Regions from separate parts of the Parageobacillus sp. NEAU-HV-2 genome, predicted to be linked through region 1. Evidence: predicted binding sites of a transcription regulator. Region 1 holds the regulator's gene; each other region holds the start of a gene.
The links. The regulator Rex, encoded in region 1, represses fermentation and respiration genes when NADH is low (regulators of the CRP and FNR family bind a similar motif). The targets are predictions, from matches to a motif close to TTGTGAAATATTTCACAA.
Positions count from the first base shown of each region.

Region 2: the regulator Rex is predicted to act here: its motif matches at 5,742-5,759, upstream of AC1WMD_RS11025 (nitrate reductase subunit alpha).
Region 3: the regulator Rex is predicted to act here: its motif matches at 4,977-4,994, upstream of AC1WMD_RS14780 (L-lactate dehydrogenase).

Region 1 covers NZ_JBXUJJ010000023.1:4,615-12,019, forward strand. The annotation lists gene AC1WMD_RS18515 (CPBP family intramembrane glutamic endopeptidase) at 123-857, shown strand; gene AC1WMD_RS18520 (YdiK family protein) at 904-1,056, shown strand; gene tatC (twin-arginine translocase subunit TatC) at 1,059-1,805, opposite strand; gene AC1WMD_RS18530 (twin-arginine translocase TatA/TatE family subunit) at 1,826-1,978, opposite strand; gene AC1WMD_RS18535 (redox-sensing transcriptional repressor Rex) at 1,994-2,632, opposite strand; gene moaC (cyclic pyranopterin monophosphate synthase MoaC) at 2,622-3,143, opposite strand; gene AC1WMD_RS18545 (ABC-F family ATP-binding cassette domain-containing protein) at 3,263-5,209, shown strand; gene tsaD (tRNA (adenosine(37)-N6)-threonylcarbamoyltransferase complex transferase subunit TsaD) at 5,521-6,534, opposite strand; gene rimI (ribosomal protein S18-alanine N-acetyltransferase) at 6,531-6,983, opposite strand; gene tsaB (tRNA (adenosine(37)-N6)-threonylcarbamoyltransferase complex dimerization subunit type 1 TsaB) at 6,943-7,405, opposite strand, start outside.
Region 2 covers NZ_JBXUJJ010000006.1:2,804-10,208, forward strand. The annotation lists gene narJ (nitrate reductase molybdenum cofactor assembly chaperone) at 1-522, opposite strand, end outside; gene narH (nitrate reductase subunit beta) at 538-2,010, opposite strand; gene AC1WMD_RS11025 (nitrate reductase subunit alpha) at 2,000-5,683, opposite strand; gene AC1WMD_RS11030 (metal-dependent hydrolase) at 5,864-6,370, shown strand; gene AC1WMD_RS11035 (alpha/beta hydrolase) at 6,446-7,201, shown strand.
Region 3 covers NZ_JBXUJJ010000010.1:6,669-14,073, forward strand. The annotation lists gene AC1WMD_RS14765 (ABC transporter ATP-binding protein) at 1-287, shown strand, start outside; gene AC1WMD_RS14770 (FtsX-like permease family protein) at 259-2,178, shown strand; gene AC1WMD_RS14775 (L-lactate permease) at 2,325-3,950, opposite strand; gene AC1WMD_RS14780 (L-lactate dehydrogenase) at 3,987-4,946, opposite strand; gene AC1WMD_RS14785 (ABC transporter permease) at 5,198-5,983, opposite strand; gene AC1WMD_RS14790 (ABC transporter permease) at 5,987-6,778, opposite strand; gene AC1WMD_RS14795 (ABC transporter ATP-binding protein) at 6,771-7,405, opposite strand, start outside.

The DNA of each region.
Region 1 (7,405 bases):
TTTCAATTATTTCATACTTCCATGATCTATAAACAGCGGCAGTCAATTTTTTTATATTTTTGTAAAAGATGTGCTAAAATACGGGAAGCATCACTATTTTGTTGGTAAAGGGGTAAGTTTTCTTGAAACGACAATATTGGTATGTCATTATTACGTATATCATCATGCAGCTGTCCGGTATTATAGGGGTTCCGCTTTTGCGCTTTCTCGGCGTGGGGAAACATGCCGAAAACAAGCTCGTTGCCGCACAGCTCACTTCTGGCTATTGGGCGGTCATTAGCTTTGCGATTGCGTTTTTGATTATTCTCTTTTTCTTGCGCGAGGATATAAAACAGCGGCATACTCGTTATCGCGTTTCCTTGCCTGTCGCCTGGATGTGGGCGATCGGCGGCGTCTTTTTAGCCCTGTTTGCCCAGAGCATTGCCGCTAATATTGAATGGCGTCTGCTTGGCATCGAACCGGGCTCGGAAAACACGAGACGAATTGTCGAAATCATTCAAGTCACCCCGATATTGATCATCGTTACTTCCATTATCGGCCCGATTTTAGAAGAAATTATTTTTCGCAAAATTATTTTCGGGACGCTATATCAAAAATACAACTTCTTCATTGCCGCGCTCATCAGTTCGCTATTATTTTCGGTAGTCCATATGGAATTGGAGCATCTGCTTTTATATGCGGCAATGGGTTTTACGTTTGCCTTTCTTTATGCGAAAACGGGGCGCATTTTCGTTCCGATATTCGCTCATGTTACGATGAATACGTTCGTAGTCTTGGTGCAAACATTGTTTGCTGATGAAATTGAAAAAATGATGCGGCAGGCAGAACATATACAACTCATTATTGGGGGCTTTTAATACAATGAGAAGGACACCATTGCAATTCGCTTTTGCCTATTTTCTGATGGGAGTACTATTTACTTACTTGTCCATTCAAAGTGCAAAAGATACGATTTGGAACTTTTTCACCATCTTCCTTGCCATCCTGGCTACGCTTGATTTTGGAGCAGCCATACGTCTCTTCGCATTCCACTTTCGCAATAAACCTCCCGTTTGATATCACGGGAGGTTTTCTTGTTCCTGTTGCGCCAATAATACTTTGCGGTAAGCCATTTTGGAGATCCAAATGCTTGCTTCATATAAAATCGAAAGCGGAATCATCACAATCACTTGTGATAATACATCCGGCGGCGTAATGGCCGCAGCTAAAATCAGCAAGGCCAAATAAGCGTATTTTCGTACTTTGCTCAATAACATCGGTGTAATCAAACCAAGTCTTGTTAAAAACATCACAACTACCGGCAGCTGAAAGACAATGCCAAACGGCAAGACGAGCTGAAGCAAAAATTCGAAATATTCATTAATACCGATGACTTGATGAATACCGAGGCGTTCCGCCAAATTTTGCATAAAACGAACGACAAACGGAAATAAGACAAAATACGCAAAACTAACGCCTGCTAAAAAGAGAAAAATCGAAAGCGGAATATAGCTTAACGTCACTTTTCGCTCTTTTTCATATAACCCTGGGCTGACAAACGCCCAAATTTGATAAAGCAAAACCGGGGCAGTAAGAATAAAGGCGATGACAAAGGCAAACTGAAAGTAAATTTTGATCGGGTCTGTCAAACGAAATGCATTCATCGTCAATTCTTTTGCTTCATCCGTATGCTGCAAATATAAAATGATCGGTTCGACAAAAAAGAAGCTCCCTATCAAGGCAATGCCAAAAAAAACAAGAACAATGATAAGCCGTTTTCGCAACTCTCCTAGGTGCTCATACACCGACATTTCTTTATCATTCATGTCTCAACCATCCTAACTCATCATTGGTCGGCTTTTTTTTCATCTTCATCGGCTAATCCTTTCGTCGCATCCTTAAACTCGCGGAGCGATTGACCGAGCGACTTGCCCAATTCCGGAAGTTTTTTTGTTCCAAACAATAATAAAATGACAAGCACGATTAATAAATATTTCATGTTTTATTCTCTCCTTTATTCAAGCGGATAGTTTTTCAAAAAATAAACGAGCGACTGCAATTCGACCGCTAAGTCGATATGGTGGACGCGAATATGCTTCGGTACGTTCAAGCGCGCCGGCGTAAAATTTAAAATCCCTTTAATTCCTTTTTGGACAAGACGGTCGGTAATCCATTGGGCGACATGGGCAGGCACCGTTAAAATCGCTACTGGAATTCCCTCGTGAAGACGGTCTTCTAATTCATCCAAATGATAGACGGGCACCCCGCCGACTTCTGTACCGACTTTCCTTTCATCTACGTCAAATGCCATCACAATTTTCGTATTATTGTTTTTCGAGAAATTATAGTTTAAAAATGCGGTGCCTAAGTTCCCGACTCCAAATAACGCAACTTCCGTTATCTCGTCTTGATCGAGCGTTTTCCGGAAAAATGACAACAAATAGTTGACATTATATCCGTATCCCTTTTTGCCAAGCGCGCCAAAATAAGAAAAATCGCGGCGGATCGTCGCAGGATCGACTTTAACCGCCTCGCTCAGCTCGGCAGAAGAAACGCGTTGTTTTCCGGAAGCGTGTAAATTTTTTAAAAAACGATAGTATAACGGCAAACGTTTGGCCGTTGCTTGCGGAATTTTTGGCTGTTCATTGCTCATCGATAAATCCCCCAGCACTTCTCTTTTTGCGTTGATAATGTCCTGACTTTCCACCCATTTTCTCTACTAAATAGGTTGGGCCAATCACCATTCCTTTATCAAGCGCCTTGCACATATCATATACTGTCAGCGCACATACAGAGGCGGCCGTTAGCGCTTCCATCTCTACCCCTGTGCTTCCTTTTGTTTTCACTGTTACGGTAATCAACAATTGATACAACGCTTTTTCTTCTTCGACATGCCAGGCAAACTGAATGTCGACACCTTTTAGCATAAGCGGATGGCACATCGGAATGAGATCGGCTGTTTTTTTCGCCGCCATAATGCCCGCCACTTGCGCAACGGCAAGCACATCCCCTTTTTCGATCGTCTTGTTTGTCATTTTTTCATAAATTTCCTTATTGACGGTCACACTTGTTTGCGCGGTCGCCATGCGGACCGTATCCTCTTTGTCCGTAATATCGACCATTTTTGCTCGGCCTTGTTCATTGAAATGGGTAAATGTTGACAACGTAATCTCCTCCACTTATAAACTATACACTATTTTTCGTCATCTGTCTTTTATCGTTTTATTGCGATAGGAAAGTAACTTACGCTACACTATTATTGTTAAACGCGAGGTGAAAAACAATGATCATTTTACAAGTGAATCAACTGACAAAATATTTTGGCGCTGACCTTATTTTATCGAATATAAAATTAGAAATACAATCCAAAGACCGAATTGCGCTCGTCGGAAGAAACGGAGCAGGAAAATCGACGCTATTAAAGATCATTGCCGGTGAAATGTCTTACGATAGCGGAGAGATTATGAAACCAAAAGAAGTAACGATCGGCTATCTCGCTCAGGACAGCGGTCTTCACTCTTCGTTGTCGATTTGGGAAGAAATGATGACAGTATTCGCCCCATTAAAGGCCATGGAAAAGCAATTGCGCGCGCTGGAAATGCAAATGGGCGATCCTGATTTGCTCGCAGATGCATCCCGTTATGAAAAATTATTAAAAGAATACGACACGCTACAAGAGCGTTATAAAGAACAAGGCGGTTACCAATACGAAGCCGATATCCGCTCCATTTTACACGGTTTGCAGTTTTCTAAGTACGATTATATGACAACTCCTGTCCAATCGTTAAGCGGCGGACAGCGAACGCGGCTGGCGCTCGGAAAATTGCTTTTAACGAAACCCGATTTGCTTATTTTGGACGAGCCGACCAACCATTTAGACCTCGAAACATTAACATGGCTTGAGCAATATTTACAAACGTATCCTGGCGCTATTTTAATCGTCTCCCATGACCGCTACTTTCTCGATAAGGTCGTCACTCAAGTATTCGAGCTATCGCGCTCGACATTAAAGCGGTATAGCGGAAATTACAGCCGCTACTTAGAGAAACGGGCAGAGGAATACGAACGGGAACGAAAACTATATGAAAAACAGCAAGAAGAAATTGCAAAGCTGCAAGACTTTATTCAACGCAATATCGCCCGCGCTTCGACAACCAAGCGCGCGCAAAGCAGAAGAAAACGGCTAGAAAAAATGGAAAGAATGGAGAAGCCAGTTGGGGATGAAAAAGCTGCCTCATTTTCCTTCGAAATCGAGCGGGAAAGCGGCAATGACGTGTTAATCGCTGAAGATGTCGCAGTGGGATATGATGCAGATCAGCCAATTATTCATAATGTTCGCTTTCGCATCACGCGCGGGGAAAGCATCGCTCTGATTGGTCCGAACGGAATCGGCAAATCCACGTTGTTAAAAGCGATTGTCAACAAACTCCCGCTGCAAGCAGGGCGTTTCCGCTACGGCTCAAACGTGCAAATCGGCTACTATGACCAAAACCAGGCCGACTTGTCCTCGAATAAGCGTGTGCTCGATGAACTTTGGGATGAATATCCCGATAAAACGGAAAAAGAAATCCGCACCGTGCTCGGGAACTTCTTATTCTCCGGGGACGATGTACTAAAGCCTGTATCGGCGCTCAGCGGTGGCGAAAAAGCAAGACTGGCGCTCGCCAAATTGATGATGCAAAAAGCAAACTTCCTTATTTTAGACGAACCGACCAACCATCTTGATTTAGACAGCAAAGAAGTGCTTGAGAATGCCTTAATTGAATACCCTGGAACGATTTTGTTCGTTTCCCATGACCGCTACTTTATCAACCGCATCGCCACGAAAATATACGAACTTTCTAGCGATGGAATTACTGAATATTTAGGTGACTATGACTACTATATCGCCAAAAAAGAAGAAATGCTGGAACTCGAACGCCTCATCGCTGCGGAGCAACCGCAAACAAACGTGAACCTTCCTGATGGGGAATCAAAGAAAAAATCGAGTTATGAGCAAGAAAAAGAAGCAAAAAAGCTAGAACGGCAGCGCAAGCGCCGCATTGAAGAAATCGAAGCGGAAATTAGCGAATTAGAACAACAAATTGCGCACGTTGAAGAACAATTATGTGATCCTGATATTTATCAAGATCACGAAAAAGTGCAACAGCTGACAAAAGAGAACGAGGAAATGAAACAAAAACTAGATCTATTACTAGCAGAATGGGAAGAACTTCATACACTAAAATAATAAAATACACAAACATCCACCGGTTATGAACAGGTGGATGTTTTTTTAGTTAATCACATACCCACAAACTTATCCCCAATTTTCTTCCCGTTATTCAAGTTATTCACCGGTTTTTCCACATTATCCACAAAAAGCATCTGTTTTATGTGAAAAAAACTGTGATTATTTTCTCCTTAATATAATGAGTTTTTTTTCTCATTTTCCACAATATCCACAAATTGTGGATAAATATATGCACAACCTTTATTTTTTTAATAAAAAAATGGACTTCCTTCAAGATTAAATCTTGAAAAAAGCCCGTTTGATTTCCGTTATTCTAACTCCAAGCTTGGGTCGGCATTTAATGCCATGTCCGCCCGTTTTCCTTGCGTATACAACACGGTTCCTGCTGCTGCGATCATTGCTGCATTGTCAGTGCATAACGATAATGGCGGTATCACTAACTCAACATTGTCTAATTTCGCCATTTGCTTTTGCAATTCCGCCCTTAATCCTCGATTAGCGGCGACCCCGCCCGCAAGCAACACTTGGCGAACGTGATATTCTTTTGCCGCCTGGATCGTTTTGGTCACTAGCACATCGATAACGCTGGCCTGAAAGCTGGCCGCCATATCTTTTGGATCTATTTCTTCACCGCGTTGTTTAGCATTATGCAGCGTATTTAATACGGCCGATTTCAAACCACTGAAGCTGAAATCATACGATCCTTCTTCGAGCCAAGCCCGTGGCAGATCGATTGTCGCCTTTCCTTCCTGGGCAAGACGGTCAATATGCGGCCCGCCTGGATAAGGAAGGTTTAACGCCCTCGCCACTTTGTCATACGCTTCTCCCGCCGCATCGTCTCTCGTTTCGCCAATCACTTGAAACTTGCCGTGTTCCTCCATGTATACAAGTTCCGTATGTCCGCCAGAAACAACAAGGGATAATAACGGAAATTTCATTTCCGTAACAAGCCGATTCGCGTAAATATGCCCTGCGATGTGATGAACGCCAACCAGCGGAATATTATAGGCAAACGATAACGCTTTTGCCGCGCTGACCCCAATTAACAGCGCGCCGACCAGTCCTGGACCTTTCGTTACCGCAATCGCGTGTAATTGTGAAAAGGAAACGCCTGCCTTATTCAGCGCTTCTTCAATCACAAGCGTAATTTGCTCGACATGATGACGCGAAGCGATTTCCGGTACGACGCCGCCGAATCGTTTATGGCTTTCCATTTGCGAAGCGACGATATTGGAGAGAATTTCTTTGCCGTTTTTCACTACTGCTGCTGCTGTTTCGTCGCAGCTCGTTTCAATTCCAAGCACATATATGTCATGATTCATGATAAATTCACCCACATTACTAGCGCGTCTTCTAAATTATCTGGATAATACTGTCTGCGAATGCCGCCATTGCGAAACCCTAATTTTCGATATAACGACTGGGCCACATGATTAGAAACTCGAACTTCCAACGTCATCGTTACAGCCCCTAACTGTTTGGCCGTTTCCATCAATTTGCGCATGAGCGCTTCTCCTAACTTTTTGCCGCGAAATTCCGGCAATACTGCCACATTCGTAATATGCGCCTCATCGATCACTACCCACATTCCGCCATAGCCGATGATGCGGCCTTTATGCACCATAACGATATATTTCGCGTAACGATTGTGGACAAGTTCATTATAAAATGCCTCCCTGCTCCAAGGAGTGGTAAATGAGGCACGCTCTACTCGCAACACATCATCAATGTCATTTAATGTCATGAACCGAAATTGAATATCCATCCCCATTGTTATTTTCCCCTTTTTGTTTGGCAAGCCATTTCGCTTCTGCCTCCGCCAAACGGATGTAATTCGGTACGAATGTATGGACGTCTTCCCGCTCTTTTTTCTTTCCAAGGAGCGCTAGTTCGCTCGGCCGCGGCAATTGTAATGCAGCGGGAGCAAAATGAGCCAATTCCCCAAGTTGCGCTTGAAACAGATCGTTTAAAGCAACACCTGTTCCAATAAATAACACCTCTTCTTTTCTTGCCTTGAGTTGGTTGGCCCATTCTTCCGCTAGAACGATGCGATCACTTTCTATACATACGAGCTCTGACCCATTATAACGGTATAGCCCCGTATAAATTTGCCCCCTTCTGGCATCAAAAAACGGAGAAATCACGCCAGAAAAATATCGACCATTAGCCGCCAGCACCTCTAAACTAGATACT
Region 2 (7,405 bases), on a different contig from region 1:
CACGCCGAGTTCTGCAAATGCGAGAAAAATTGCGTCCAACACCGCGGCATAAGGGCTGCTGCCCGCGGCAAGCTGTTTCCGTATTTCATCGATGTTATCGGCGTATGCGGCAAAGAGCGGCACGACGTGCTCCTGTTCGGCATAAGCGGCGAACTCAAGCATGAGCGGCAAATAATCCGGGAGTTCCTGCTCAGTCATATCAAATCCAGCCGCTTTATAGCGCTGTTTCAGCTGCAATAGCTCGAGACCGCGTTCGCGCTGTTCGCCTGTATTCATGTAGGTCACATATAAATTCGTTTTTTTGCCGAAATCAAATGCTTCGACATATTGTTCCATCCGTTTGCGGGCAGGCATCGATTGGATGTCGTGAATAAAAGCGCTCATTTTTTCGACGATGGCGTCGTTTGGGACGACGCTGATTGCCTCGAGGCAATCAGCGAGAGAGTCCGCCCATTCTTCATCGGGATAGGACAATAGATGGGACGCGCATAAAAACACCGTTTGCATTTGTTCTTTATTCATGTTTCCTCACCTCCATTAAGAAAGTGTGCCGCAGGCGCCAGGACCGCCGGCAAACGCCAACCCGCAGCTTCCTTGTTCGGCGTATAGTTCCGCGACTTCTTCACGGTGGGAGGCAGGAATGACAAAGCGGTCATTGTATTTTGCGATGGCGAGCAGACGATACATGTCTTCGATATCTTGCTCGCTTAGCCCGAGTTCTTCAATAATGCGGACATCCGGCTGTTTGTTCGTTTGTTTTGCGCGCATATATGAGCGCATCGCCGCCATTTTTTTCAACGTAATGCGGATATGTGTTTCGTCGCCGGCTGTCAGTAAGTTCGCCAAATATTCGATCGGGATGCGCATTTCGTCAATCGCCAGGAAAATGTCTTCCGCATTCGCTTTGCTTCCTTTTCCTTCAAACATGTTCATAATCGGGCTTAATGGCGGAATGTACCATACCATTGGCAATGTCCGGTATTCCGGATGAAGCGGAAGCGCGATTTTCCAATCGACAATCATTTTATAAATCGGCGAACGCTGCGCTGCTTCGATCCATTCGTCTGGAATGCCTTCTTTTTTTGCTTTTACGATCACTTCCGGATCGTGCGGGTTGAGGAAAATGCCAAGCTGGGCATGGTACAGCTCTTTTTCGCCTTCTACGCTCGCCGCTTCCTTCACTTTGTCGGCATCGTAAAGCATGACACCGATGTAACGGATGCGGCCGACACACGTTTCCGCGCAGATCGTCGGCATGCCTGCCTCAATGCGTGGGAAGCAGAGCGTGCATTTTTCTGCTTTATTTGTTTGCCAGTTGAAATATACTTTTTTATATGGACAGCTCGTTACGCAATGGCGCCAGGCGCGGCAGGCGTTTTGATCGACGAGGACGATGCCGTCCTCGTCGCGTTTATACATCGCTCCTGACGGGCAGCTCGAGACGCACGATGGATTGATGCAATGCTCGCAAATGCGCGGCAAATACATCATAAAGACGTTTTCGAACTCCGCTTGAATCGACTGCTCCATTTTGACAACGTTTGGATCTCTCAACCCGGTAATATGGGCGCCGGCAAGGTCGTCCTCCCAGTTTGGACCCCATGACAGTTCCATGAATTCGCCGGTAATGGCCGATTTCGGGCGAGCAACCGGCTGATGGCGTTTTTGCGGGCTGTTGATCAATGTTTCATAATCGTAATTCCACGGTTCGTAATAATCATCGATCGTTGGCTGGTACGGGTTGTAAAACAAGTTAAGCAGACGGGTTACTTTCGAGCCGGATTTGAGCTGGAGCTCGCCGTTTTTGAGCTCCCAGCCACCTTTATATTTGTCTTGGTCTTCCCATTGTTTCGGATAACCGATTCCCGGTTTTGTCTCGACGTTATTGAAGTACATGTACTCCGCTCCAGGACGGTTTGTCCATGTGTTTTTACAAGTGACGCTGCACGTATGGCAGCCGATACATTTATCCAAGTTCATCACCATGCCGACTTGCGCTTTAATCTTCAAGCCAATCGACCTCCTCTAATTTGCGGATAATGACGTACAAGTCGCGTTGATTTCCCGTTGGGCCGTAATAGTTAAAGCCGTAGCTTAATTGCGCATACCCGCCGATCATATGCGTCGGTTTCACATGAATGCGCGTCGGGCTGTTGTGTGTGCCGCCGCGATTGTTCGTCAGCTTCGTGCCTGGCACGTTAATGTGGCGGTCTTGTGCGTGATGCATAAACGCCATTCCGCGCGACAGGCGGTGGGAAACAACGGCGCGGGCAACGACGACGCCGTTGCGGTTGAAGCATTCAATCCAATCGTTATCGCGTATACCGGCTTCTGCGGCATCCTCTTTGTTGATCCAGACGGTCGGGCCGCCGCGGAAAAGGGTGAGCATTGGCAACGAATCGAAATACATGCTGTGAATCGACCATTTGTTATGCGGCGTTAAATAGTTCAAAATGATTTCTTTTCCTTTTGCTTCCGGCCGTTTTCTCGAGAACGGGCGGTGCTGCAATATCGGCTTAAAGGTAGCCATCGTTTCGCCAAATTCGTGCATTAATTCGTGATCCAAGTAGAATGACTGCCGCCCGGTGAGCGTACGCCACGGAATGAATCGCTCGACGTTTGTCGTAAACGGCGAGTAGCGCCGGCCGCCTTTTTCCGAACCGCTGAACGCCGGCGAGGTGATCACTGTTTTCGGCTGCGCCGTAATTTGTTCGAACGTAAAGCATTCTTCCTCGCGTTCTCTCGCTAAATCGGCGAGCTGCAATTTCGTCTTTTTCTCGAGCGCTTTCCATGCTTTCACCGCCACTTTTCCGTTCGTTGTCGATGATAATGTGAGAATGGCTTCCGCTGCTTTTTTCGCATCGCTGATGTCCGGGCAGCCGGCGGCGATCGAAGCACGTTTGATCGTTCCTAACGTCTTTTTCAATTTTTCGTATTCGTCTTTGGCTGACCAAGCGATGCCTTTTATGCCCATTGGCTGTTTGGCTGCGTTCGGTCCAAGGGAAATCATTTTGTCGTAAATAAGCGTATAATCGCGCTCGACGACATGAATGTTCGGCATCGTTTTTCCCGGAATCGGTTCGCACTCGCCTTTGCTCCAGTCTTTCACTTGGCCAAACGGCTGCGCCAGTTCTTGTGCTGTATCGTGCAAGAGCGGGGTGGCGACGACCTCTTTGACCGGCTTCATGCCGATTTGTTTGGCGACATCGGAGACGGCTTTCGCTAACGATTTAAAAATGTCCCAATCCGAGCGTGCTTCCCATGGTGCAGAAATCGCTGGATTGAACGGATGCACGAACGGGTGCATATCCGTACTGCTTAAATCGTGTTTTTCGTACCATGTCGCCGCCGGAAGAACAATATCGGAATAAAGCGCTGTTCCCGCCATGCGAAAATCAAGGTTCACTAATAAGTCGAGCTTTCCTTCCGGCGCCTCGTCGCGCCATGTAATTTCTTGCGGCCGCAGGCTGTCCTCATCATCGTTTAACAAACCGTGCGTCGTGCCGAGCAAATGTTTTAAGAAATATTCATGGCCTTTGCCCGAGCTGGAAATTAAGTTCGCGCGCCAAACGATTAAGTTTCTTGGAAAGTTTACTTCATTGTCCGGGTCTTCGATCGCAAATTGCAATTGCCTTGTTTTGAGCTGTTCGGCCACGTAATTTCCGATTTGTTCCGGAGTCGTTGCTCCATTGGCGATAGCTTCTTTGTAAAGGTCAATGCCGTTCTTGTTAAACGTCGGGTAAGACGGAAGCCAGCCAAGCCGGGCGGCGAGAACGTTATAATCTGCGTAATGGGAATAGCGCGCTTTTTTCACAAGCGGTGATACAAGTTCATCGACCGGCATTTCTTCATATCGCCATTGATCGGTCGCAAAATAGAAGAACGATGTGCCGTTTTGCAATTTCGGCGGCATCGTCCAATCGCGTGCCGTTGCGATCGTTTGCCATCCTTCCGCCGGCCGCAGTTTTTCTTGTCCGACGTAGTGCGCCCAGCCGCCGCCGTTGACGCCTTGTGCGCCGACAAATAAGACGAGGTTTAAGACGGCGCGGTAAATCGTATCGGAGTGGAACCAGTGGTTAATGCCAGCGCCGACAATAATCATCGAGCGGCCATTAGTATCAATCGCGTTTTGCGCAAACTCGCGCGCGATTTTAATGGCAAGCTCCCGTTTCACGCCTGTAATCGCTTCTTGCCATGCCGGCGTGAATGGAACAAGATCATCGTACGTACGGGCGACGTTTCCACCAATACCGCGGTCAACGCCGTAATTGGCAAGGACAAGATCATAGACGGTCGTCACATACGTTTCGCCATTTTCGGTTTGTATTTTTTTTGCCGGGACGACGCGTTCAATCGTTTCCCTTCCTTCATTAGTAAAGTACGGAATATGAATCGTAACGAGCTCGTCTTCGCTCCCTAAAAACGATAGACAAGGTTCAATCGGCTGTTCCGTTTCTTCATCCACCATATGTAAATTCCATTTTCCTTGATCGTCCCAGCGCGAACCGATTGTTCCATGCGGAATCGCAAACGTTTTTTTGTTTTCATCGTAAACGACCGGCTTCCATTCGGAGTTGGTGACGCTGCGGCCGAGGTCTTTTGCCTGCAAGAAGCGGCCGGCTATCCATTTGTCGCCATCTTTTTTCAAGGTGACGACGAACGGAAAATCGGTGTACGTTTTCGCATATTGCTGGAAGTAAGGAACTTGCCGATCGACATAATATTCTTTTAAAATGACATGTCCCATCGCCATCGCGAGTGCGCCGTCTGTTCCTGGTTTTACGCTGAGCCAGTCGTCGGCAAATTTCGTCGATTCGGCGTAATCCGGGCTGACGGAAACGACTTTCGTGCCGCGGTAACGGACTTCCGCTAAAAAGTGAGCGTCCGGCGTTCGAGTAAGCGGTACGTTCGAGCCCCATGTAATGATGTAGCCGGAGTTATACCAGTCGCTCGATTCGGGAACGTCGGTTTGGTCTCCCCAAACTTGCGGCGATGCTGGCGGCAGGTCTGCATACCAATCGTAAAAGCTAAGCATCGGCCCGCCCATGAGCTGCATAAAGCGAGCCCCAGAGGCATAGCTGACCATCGACATCGCTGGGATCGGCGAAAAACCGACATTGCGGTCCGGGCCGTATTTGATGACAGTATATAATAAGGAAGCAGCGACAAGCGTTAACGCTTCATCCCAGCTGACGCGGACAAATCCCCCTTTTCCGCGCACCTGTTTATAACGTTTTGCCTTTTCGGGATTTTCAACGATGCTTTTCCATGCATCGAGCGGATTTTTGTGTGTTTGCAGCGCTTCTCGCCACATGTCGATTAACACGCCGCGCACATATGGGTATTTGACGCGCAGCGGGCTGTAAATGTACCAAGAGAAGCTCGCGCCGCGAGGACAGCCGCGCGGTTCAAAATCCGGCATATCCGGCCCGGTTGATGGATAATCGAGCTGTTGTCCTTCCCAGGTAACGATGCCATCTTTTACGTAGATGTTCCAACTGCATGAACCTGTGCAGTTGACACCGTGGGTTGAACGAACGACTTTATCGTGCTGCCAGCGGCGGCGGTACGCATTTTCCCAAGCGCGGTCGCCGTAGTTTGCTTCGCTATGCTCATTCGCATACCGTTCGATCGGTTTCATATATTTGAAACGGTTCCATAACGGTGATCGTTTTCGTTTCATTTTGTTCACTCCTTATCAATGTTTGTAATTTTACTATAGCCATAATGGAAATAAAGGGATGTTAACTTTGTCACAGTTGACGCGATTGTCACAAATTTGTCAAACGGTGACGAAAAAACGAACAAACATTCCTTTCTTGTGTTATAATAGAGAAAAAGTTTTACATAATGAGGAGGATAAATGCGATACCATAGCCATATTGTTACGTCATTATGCCTTGGGGCGGCGGCCGCCGCGTACACATCGCTTTCCTTTACAGCAAGCTATACGGCGGGAGTCGTCATCGGCAGTTTGCTCCCCGACATTGATGAACCGAAGTCATACGTCGGGCGACGCTCAATGGGGATGTCCAATAAAGTAAAAGAAGCATTTGGCCATCGCGGTATGACCCATTCGCTTGTTGTATGGGGGGTTATTGCTCTCGTCATTTCTTGGGAATCGTCTTCGTTATTTGCGGCTGGCTTTGTGCTCGGCTATTTGTTTCATATTCTCGAAGACTTTTTCTCTGTCCAAGGCGTGCCTCTCTTTTGGCCGTTCACCGCAAAGCGATTGAAAATTCCTATCTATCGCACAGGCAATCTCGTCGAAAAAGCGCTTTTTTACGTGGCGTTTGCCTTGCTTGTCTATATCGGCGCAAAAGAACAGCTATTTTCCGAATGGTGGCGTTCGCTTGCTTTATTTCGATGAGAAAAAAGGAAAAAGTCTGTCTGCAGCGAAATAAAAGATAAAAGGAAGTGCATTTTCTAAAGCGGGGGAGAGGCGATGAAAGAGAAGTATCCTGTACTGCCAGGGGCGGAGCCGTTTTATTTTGAAGGAAGCCGGGTGGGCATTTTGGTTTCCCACGGTTTCACCGGCACGACGCAAAGCATGCGTCCGTTAGGCGAAGCGTACGCCAAGGCGGGCTATACCGTTTGCGGCCCGCGTCTGAAAGGACATGGAACGCATTATGAAGATATGGAACAGACGACATACGAAGATTGGATTGATTCCGTTGAAGAGGGGTATCAATGGCTGAAAGAGCGGTGTGACACTATTTTTGTGACGGGATTGTCGATGGGCGGGACGCTCACCTTGTATATGGCCGAGACCTATCCTGACATTCAAGGTATCGTTCCGATTAATGCGGCGATCGACATTCCGGTCATGGCTGACGGTGCCGCTCATCGTGCTGAGCTACCGCGCTACTTAGACGCGATCGGCTCGGATATCAAAAACCCGGAAGTGAAAGAGCTGGCGTATGAAAAAACACCAACCGCTTCACTCCAACAAATTGTTAAACTGATGGAGAAAGTAAGAAACAACCTTCACCGCATTACGTGTCCGGCGCTCATTTTTGTGTCGGAAGAAGACCATGTCGTTCCGCCCGATAACTCACGGCTTATTTTGGAGAAAATCAGCTCGGCGGAAAAAGAGCTTGTATCCTTGAAAAACAGCTACCATGTCGCGACGCTGGACTATGACCAGCAAACGATTATCGATTTATCGTTGCGCTTTTTTGCCGCGCATGCGAACAAATAGTTTTTTCACAAAAAGGATTTGCCCGCCATCATCCGCGGCAAATCTTTTTTGTTAGAAAGATAGGATTCATTTCCCATCTGTTATTTCTAAAAACTTATAGCACTTCTCTGCGATTCATTTTACACTAAAAATATCACGAAAAGTTGGCATCATCTGTTGGGCAGGCTTGTACAGTTATAGTATGAAATGGAAGAAAGAAAAGGA
Region 3 (7,405 bases), on a different contig from region 1:
TCATTTTTGCCGATGAACCGACCGGGAATCTGGACTCGAAATCTTCAAAAGATGTGATGGAAACATTAACAGCATTGCATCAGGAAAAGAACGTTTCCATCATGATGGTTACGCACGATCCTTTTGCGGCGAGCTACTGTGAGCGCATTATTTTCATCAAAGACGGCAAATGGTTCACAGAGATACGCAGAGGACATAACCGGCAGGCGTTTTTTCAAGATATTCTGGACATGCTGTCACTATTAGGAGGGAACGTCAATGACATTTCGACAGTTCGCCCTTCATAATGTGAGACGAAGCTTTGGCCGATATGCCGCCTATTTTTTGAGCAGCACTTTCGCCGTCACTGTCTTTTTTATGTACGCTGCATTTATTTTCCATCCTGATGTAGTGAATGGAACGATTCGTCCATCAGTGCGAAGAGGAATCTTTGCTGCCGAAGTCATCGTCTTTCTTTTTTCTGTATTTTTCATTTTTTATTCGACAAGCTCGTTTTTAAAATTGCGTAAAAAAGATTTTGGCATGCTGACGTTACTTGGTATTACGCGCGGTCAGCTAAATAAATTAATCGTGATCGAAAACTCGATCATCGCCCTGCTTTCGATTGTAACAGGAATGGTGTTTGGAGCCTTACTGACAAAAATCTTTTTCATGTTGTTTTCTGTTATTTTAGACTTGCCATCGCCGCTATCTTACTATATTGCTTGGAAAGCGGTCGCCACTACCGGGATCGTGTTTCTAGTGACATTTGAGGCAATTACGATCTTGACGCTCATCACGATCCGTTCTTCGCAAATTATTGATTTATTAATGTCGGCGAAAAAACCGAAAAAAACGCCTGTCTACTCGATCTGGCTTTCGATGCTTGCGGTTATCTGCCTGGCAATTGGATACTATTTAGCCTATACCTCCAACATCGTACAAATGATGAAACGCGTCCTTCCAATTCTATTGCTCGTCATTATTGGAACGTACTTTCTATATACGCAAGCGAGCATCGGGCTGCTGCGATACTATAAAAAGCAAAAGCATTTCTATTATCGTGGCACAAACTTAATTACCGCCGCGGAACTAACATATAAACTGAAAGATAACGCGAGAATTTTAAGCATGGTGACGATTCTAACGGCGGTGACCTTCACTTCTACCGGGGTGCTTGCCAACCTTTATTTTGGCAAAAAAGCAGAAGCAGAAGCGCGGTTTCCGCATGCGATTGCCCTTATCTCAAAAAAAGAACCGAAAGCCTTTGAAAACAAATTGCAAATACTAAAAAATGTTTTACGTGATGAGCATATTCCTTTCACAAGTCATAAGGCCGCTTTCATTCGGGCATATAATCCTAAGAAACCTAACGATGATGTAATGCAAAACCTTGTTCTGATGCGTGTAACAGATTACAATCGATTCGCGGATTTGGCCGGTCAGCCGCATATATCGCTACCAGCAAATACAGCTGCCTATATGCACCCTACCCCTGACCAAGGGTATGAACCTATTAAAGGAAAACAAATTGCGATCGCTATAAAAAATAGTAATGAGACGTTGGTGGTTCCATTGGCTAAATCGATTCCCCAACCAGCCATCAATCCTTCGGGGTTTATCGGATACATGTTAGTTGTTCCTGATCATTTATATGCTAAATTTCATCGTCTCGCAGCGGAAGAAACGATTCAATATTACACTGGTATATCATATAAAAATTGGGAATCAAAAACATCAGTAATCAAAAAACTGAACCGCGTGATTCAAAAAGATGATGTCGATTTCATCAATCGTTTAGAATTCTTTAACCAAATGAAACAAATTTTCTCCTTAATGCTCTTTATTGGTTTTTTCGTCAGTGTCCTCTTCTTTTTAGCCGCTGACAGCATTTTATATTTTAAGCTCTATAACGATTTAGAGCAGGACAGCAAGCAATACGAAGCGTTATCCAAACTCGGTTTAACATTAAAAGAAATGAAAAAAATCGCTGCGAAGCAAGTAGCAATTCTCTTTTTTATTCCATTTGCTATCGCTACCGTCCATGCCGGCTTTGCCTTTAAAATGCTGCAAAACATGGTGTCCGGCTCCGTTGTCAAGACAAGCGTGCTTGTCATTATCATCTTTTTCGTTGTTCAACTTGGTTACTATTTTTTGATTCGTTCGCTTTACACGAAAAAGATGGAGCAAGTAATGTAAAATGAACCTCTCCCTCCTTCACTCCGTTTAGAGGAAGGGAGACTTCTCGGGAAAATGTTAAATGCGGCCTTTTTCCGGTACATCAATCGGAAAAAGGCCGCAGAATATACCCGCCTATACACAATGCTTAACTTAATAACAAACTATTAAATTCCAATGATCGAAAGAACGTATGTCCAGACTCCCACAAACAATAACAAGATCAAGCTATAATAAACCGTCATTTTAAACAAGTTAGATTCTCTACCAGTCTCTTGCACCGCTGCTGTTGCAATGGCAATTGATTGCGGAGAAATGAGTTTTCCCATAACTCCTCCACTAGTATTGGCAGCAAGCAATAACGAAGAGTTTGTCCCTATTTGAGTTCCTGTAACCACTTGTAAATGGCCAAATAAAGCATTGTTGCTCACGACAGATCCTGTAATAAACACACCAAGCCACCCTAATAACGGGGAAACGAACGGAAATGCATCCCCTGTCTTCGCTAATGCTAAACCAATCGTAGAAGATAAGCCCGCATAGTTAGCCAAGTTGGCAAATCCCATGATAAAACAAATAGTTAATACAGGAATCCATAGTTCTTTACATGTTTCTTTTAAACTTTGTATTCCTTCAGCGAACGTAATGTTTTTGCTAAACATACTTGTGAACAACACCGCTAATAAAATCGCTGTACCTGTTGCTGACACAAGATCTAGCTTAAATATTGCATCTAATGCAGTCTGTGTCGGCGCCACCGGAGGAGTTTTTACGACTTCCCCATGTAAAAATGGCACTTTAAATAAAAGCGTAGTTTGATGAAGCATTCCACCTTCAGCAAATAGAGCTTTAAAACTTGGTAGACTCCATATAATAACGATTACCGTTAAAATATAAAAAGGAGACCACGCATTGATGATTTCTTTCAAGCTGTATTTAGATTTTTCTACAACTTTCCCATCTTGATTAACTCGATATATATGTGAAGGCTGCCATTTTTTTAAGAAAATAGTTAGTGCCCCCATACTGACAAGTGCTGCTAAAATATTGGCCAATTCAGGACCGAATACAATGATTGTCAATGTTTGCACAATGGTATAACTTCCGCTTACCACTAAAAGAGCAGGCAATGTTTCTCTAATACCTTTCCATTTATCTAAAATAAACACTAATAAGAATGGAATAACAAATGTGATAAACGGTAAAATCCAAGCAAGTGTACGAGATAACTCAAGCGAAGTTAAATCTCCCATTTGCGCTCCGACAATAACTGGAATCCCAATTGCTCCAAACGCGCCAGATGCAGCATTGGCAATTAAACAAAGAGCGGCAGCTTTTAATGGACGAAATCCTAGTTCCGAAAGTAAAGCGGCTGAAATGGCAATCGGAACGCCAAATCCCGCAGCTCCTTCTAAAAATGCGTTAAAGCTAAAACCGATGAGCAACAGTTGAAGCCGCTGATCTTCAGAAATGTTTGCGATACTCCCACGGATAATATCAAATTTCCCCGTTTTAACAGCGATTTTATATAGCCAGACGGCCATGATCACAATATAACCAATGGGCCATAAACCGTTCGCGATTCCATAAATGGAAGCGGCAATCGCCTTTGAAATCGGCATATGGAAAAAACAAACCGCTGTCACTAATCCAAAACAAAGGGTAAGAAAAGCGGCTTTTACTCCCTTCATCTTCAACACCGTTAAACATAATAAAAATAAAACAATTGGAAGCGCCGCAATGAATGCAGAAAGATATGCGTTATGAAAAGGATTGTAATGTTGTATCCACATGATGTTCACCTTGTTGTTATTCTAAGTCAGTACTTATTACTTTACCTCATTAAAATAACGGGAAAGAATGTCTTTTAATACGGTTACGCTATGATGAAATTGCTGTTGTTCTGTTTCATTTAACTTTATTTCCATTACTTCGCGAATGCCGTTTCGGTTGATAATAGCAGGTACACCGATATAAACGTTTTGCTCATTATATTGACCATCCAAATGAGCGGAAACGGTTAATATAGCATTTTCATTGTGCAAAATAGCACGTGTAATGCGGACTAGCCCCATTGCAATGCCGTAATATGTTGCACCTTTTTTCTCAATAATTTGGTATGCCGCATCCCGAACATTAACAAAGATATTTTCTAAATCCTCTTTTCTGCAGCTATCGTTTTGCGACAATATTTGCTCAACTGGAATACTTCCAATTTCCGCGTGACTCCAAACAGGCAGCTCCGTATCCCCATGCTCTCCGATAATATACGCGTGCACATTGATTGGAGCTACTTGAAAATATTCACTTAACAAAAAGCGGAATCTTGCCGTATCTAGAATCGTTCCCGAACCGATAACTCGTTCTTTCGGTAAACCGCTAAATTTCCAAGTAGCATACGTTAAGATATCTACTGGATTTGTTGCAACAAGAAAAATGCCATCAAACCCTGATCTCATAACCGAATCGACAATCGTTTTAAAGATATTAATGTTTTTGTCAACAAGATCGAGTCTTGTTTCCCCTGGCTTTTGGTTAGCACCTGCACAAATCACTACCAAATCAGCATCTTGACAATCTTGATAATCTCCATGCCATATATTCATTGGCTTCGGCGCAAATACTTTTCCGTGATTTAAGTCCATCACGTCGCCCTTTGCCTTCTCTTTATTCACATCAATCAACACTAGTTCATCCGCTATCCCTTGATTCATAAGAGCAAATGCATAGCTGGCTCCAACGAATCCTGTTCCTATAAGTGCTACTCGATTCATGCATTGTCTTTTCATAGTTGTCTGTCATCCTTTCCAAAAATTCATTTGTGAAACAATTCACAAATATATTGTGCATTACTTCACAAACTTTATCAAGTATCAACTATAAAATAAATTTGTCTTTTTTGTTAACAGTTTGCTCACACAATCACAGCCAATAAACGAAAAAAACAGTCTGTCATTATACCCTCCGTAATATCCTATAAAAAATAAGAGGGCGGATCCGTCAAAGGAATTTTTATTTCCTTTTGAATTCACCCTCTTTCTCAATTCCCCGCACCTCGATATCGCTTTACTCCTGCGTTCCATAAAACGACCGCAATCGTAAAAAAGATAACACCCATGATTGGAGTAAAAAACGCATAGTTGTACCATTCTTTTTTGCCAAGAAAATACGATGCGGGATATACTCCGACAAACGCAAACGGCAAAATCCACGTTAAAATATAGCGGATGAGGCGATGATAAATGTCAATCGGATAGCGTCCGTAGTTGCTGATGTTGTACATCATCGGCATAATAGATGTACGAGCATCGGCCCAAAAACTAATGGTCGCCAATGACACAAATACTCCCGCGTAAATAAGCGCTCCACCTAAAACAAACAGAATAAACATAAAAATGTCATACCAATGAAACGAAAGGGATAAACGCGCGCTTGCATACGCCATAATGATGATGCCCGTCACTCCGCCAAGCAACGATTCAAGTTCCATCCGCTCGAGAATAATTTGAAACAAGCTGTGCACCGGGCGCGTCAACACACGGTCCATCTCCCCGCGGACAATATAGCGCTCGTTAAAATCCCAAATGTTAAAAAACGCCCCAAACACCGCATATGGCACTAAGAAAAAGCCGTAAATAAACAAAATTTCCTCGCGCGTCCAGCCGTGCAATAACGACGTATGCCCAAACACAACGAGAAGAAACACAAGATTGACCGCCTGTGACATCAAATCAGAAATGAACTCAACAAACAAATCGGCGCGATATTGCAATTTGGTTTTCATGTATTGCGCCATATATTGAAAAAAGACCGATACGTAAAACACAACTCACCCTCCTTGAACGACAAGCTGTTTTTTCGCCGCTTGCCACAATAGCTGAATCGGGATGAGCAACAGCACGCACCATACAAGCTGAAACAAAAGACCGTGGATGATTGCTTGCCCTTGAAAGCTTCCTGTCACAATCATGCTTGGAATATAGCTAATTCCTTGAAATGGAAAGTATTTCATTACCTCTTGCGCCCATTCTGGGTAAAAGCGGATTGGCAAAATCAAGCCAGAAAAAAGATCGATGACGAACCGTTTTGCCCGCAACAAGCCTTCATTGTTGAGGGTAAAAAACGTCACAATTCCTGCAAGCAAATTCAACTCTGAATTAATAATAAAACTGAATGTAATCGACAATATAAAAAACAGCCATGTATGAACATCGGTCGGAAAACGAAGCGGCAAAAACAGCGCGATCAGAAGAATGCCGGGAAGCGAAAGAAACAATAAGCGAAAAATTCCTTCACCCAATCCTTGCATCGTTTTCATTCCCAAATAACTGTAAGGGCGGATGAGCTCGGTCGCCACCTTTCCTTCGCGAATTTCCATCGCGATTTCACGGTCGATATTATTGAAATAAAACGCACGCGCCATCCACGAAATGGCAACATACGTGGTCATTTGCTCCATCGACATTCCTTGCATCGTCGATTTGCCGCCGTAAATCGCTGACCAGAGAAAATAGTACGCGGCGATATTAATGGCGTAAATAAGAATGCCCGTATAATAATTGGTCCGGTAAGCAAGCATCATTAAAAAGCGGATGCGGATCATCTCAATATATTTATTCATGCACAACACCTTCTTCGTAGATGTTGCGGATAATTTCCTCCGTGGAAATTTCGTTAATGTTCATATCTTGAATCGAGTAGCGGGCGACAACGCGGCTGATCACTTCAGGCAGCAGCGCGGAAGGCACGTGCGCTATCCAGACGTTGTCTTGCTCCCCTTTTTTCCATATCACTTGCAGACCGTTCGTTAGTTCCTGTAAATCATGAAATGCAATTTCGCCCGCAAACGTAAATTGGATTTGTTTTCCCTCTCCCCATTTTTCTTTAAGGCGCTTAAGCGAACCATCGTAAATGATCTTTCCTTCATCGAGCATAATGACGCGTTCGCATAACGCTTCGATATCGGAAATATCATGCGTCGTCAATAAAATCGTCGTGTTGTATTTTTCATTAATTTCTTTTAAAAACTCGCGGATTTTCAGTTTGACAAGCACATCGAGGCCAATGGTCGGCTCATCCAAAAACAACAGCGGTGGATTATGAATGAGCGCCGCTGCCAGTTCACAGCGCATCCGCTGCCCGAGCGACAGCTTGCGCACCGGCTTGTCCAAGAGCGGACCGATATCTAGCGTCTCAATAATATGTTCCATATGTTGCCGATAATCTTCATCGGAAACGCGATACACTT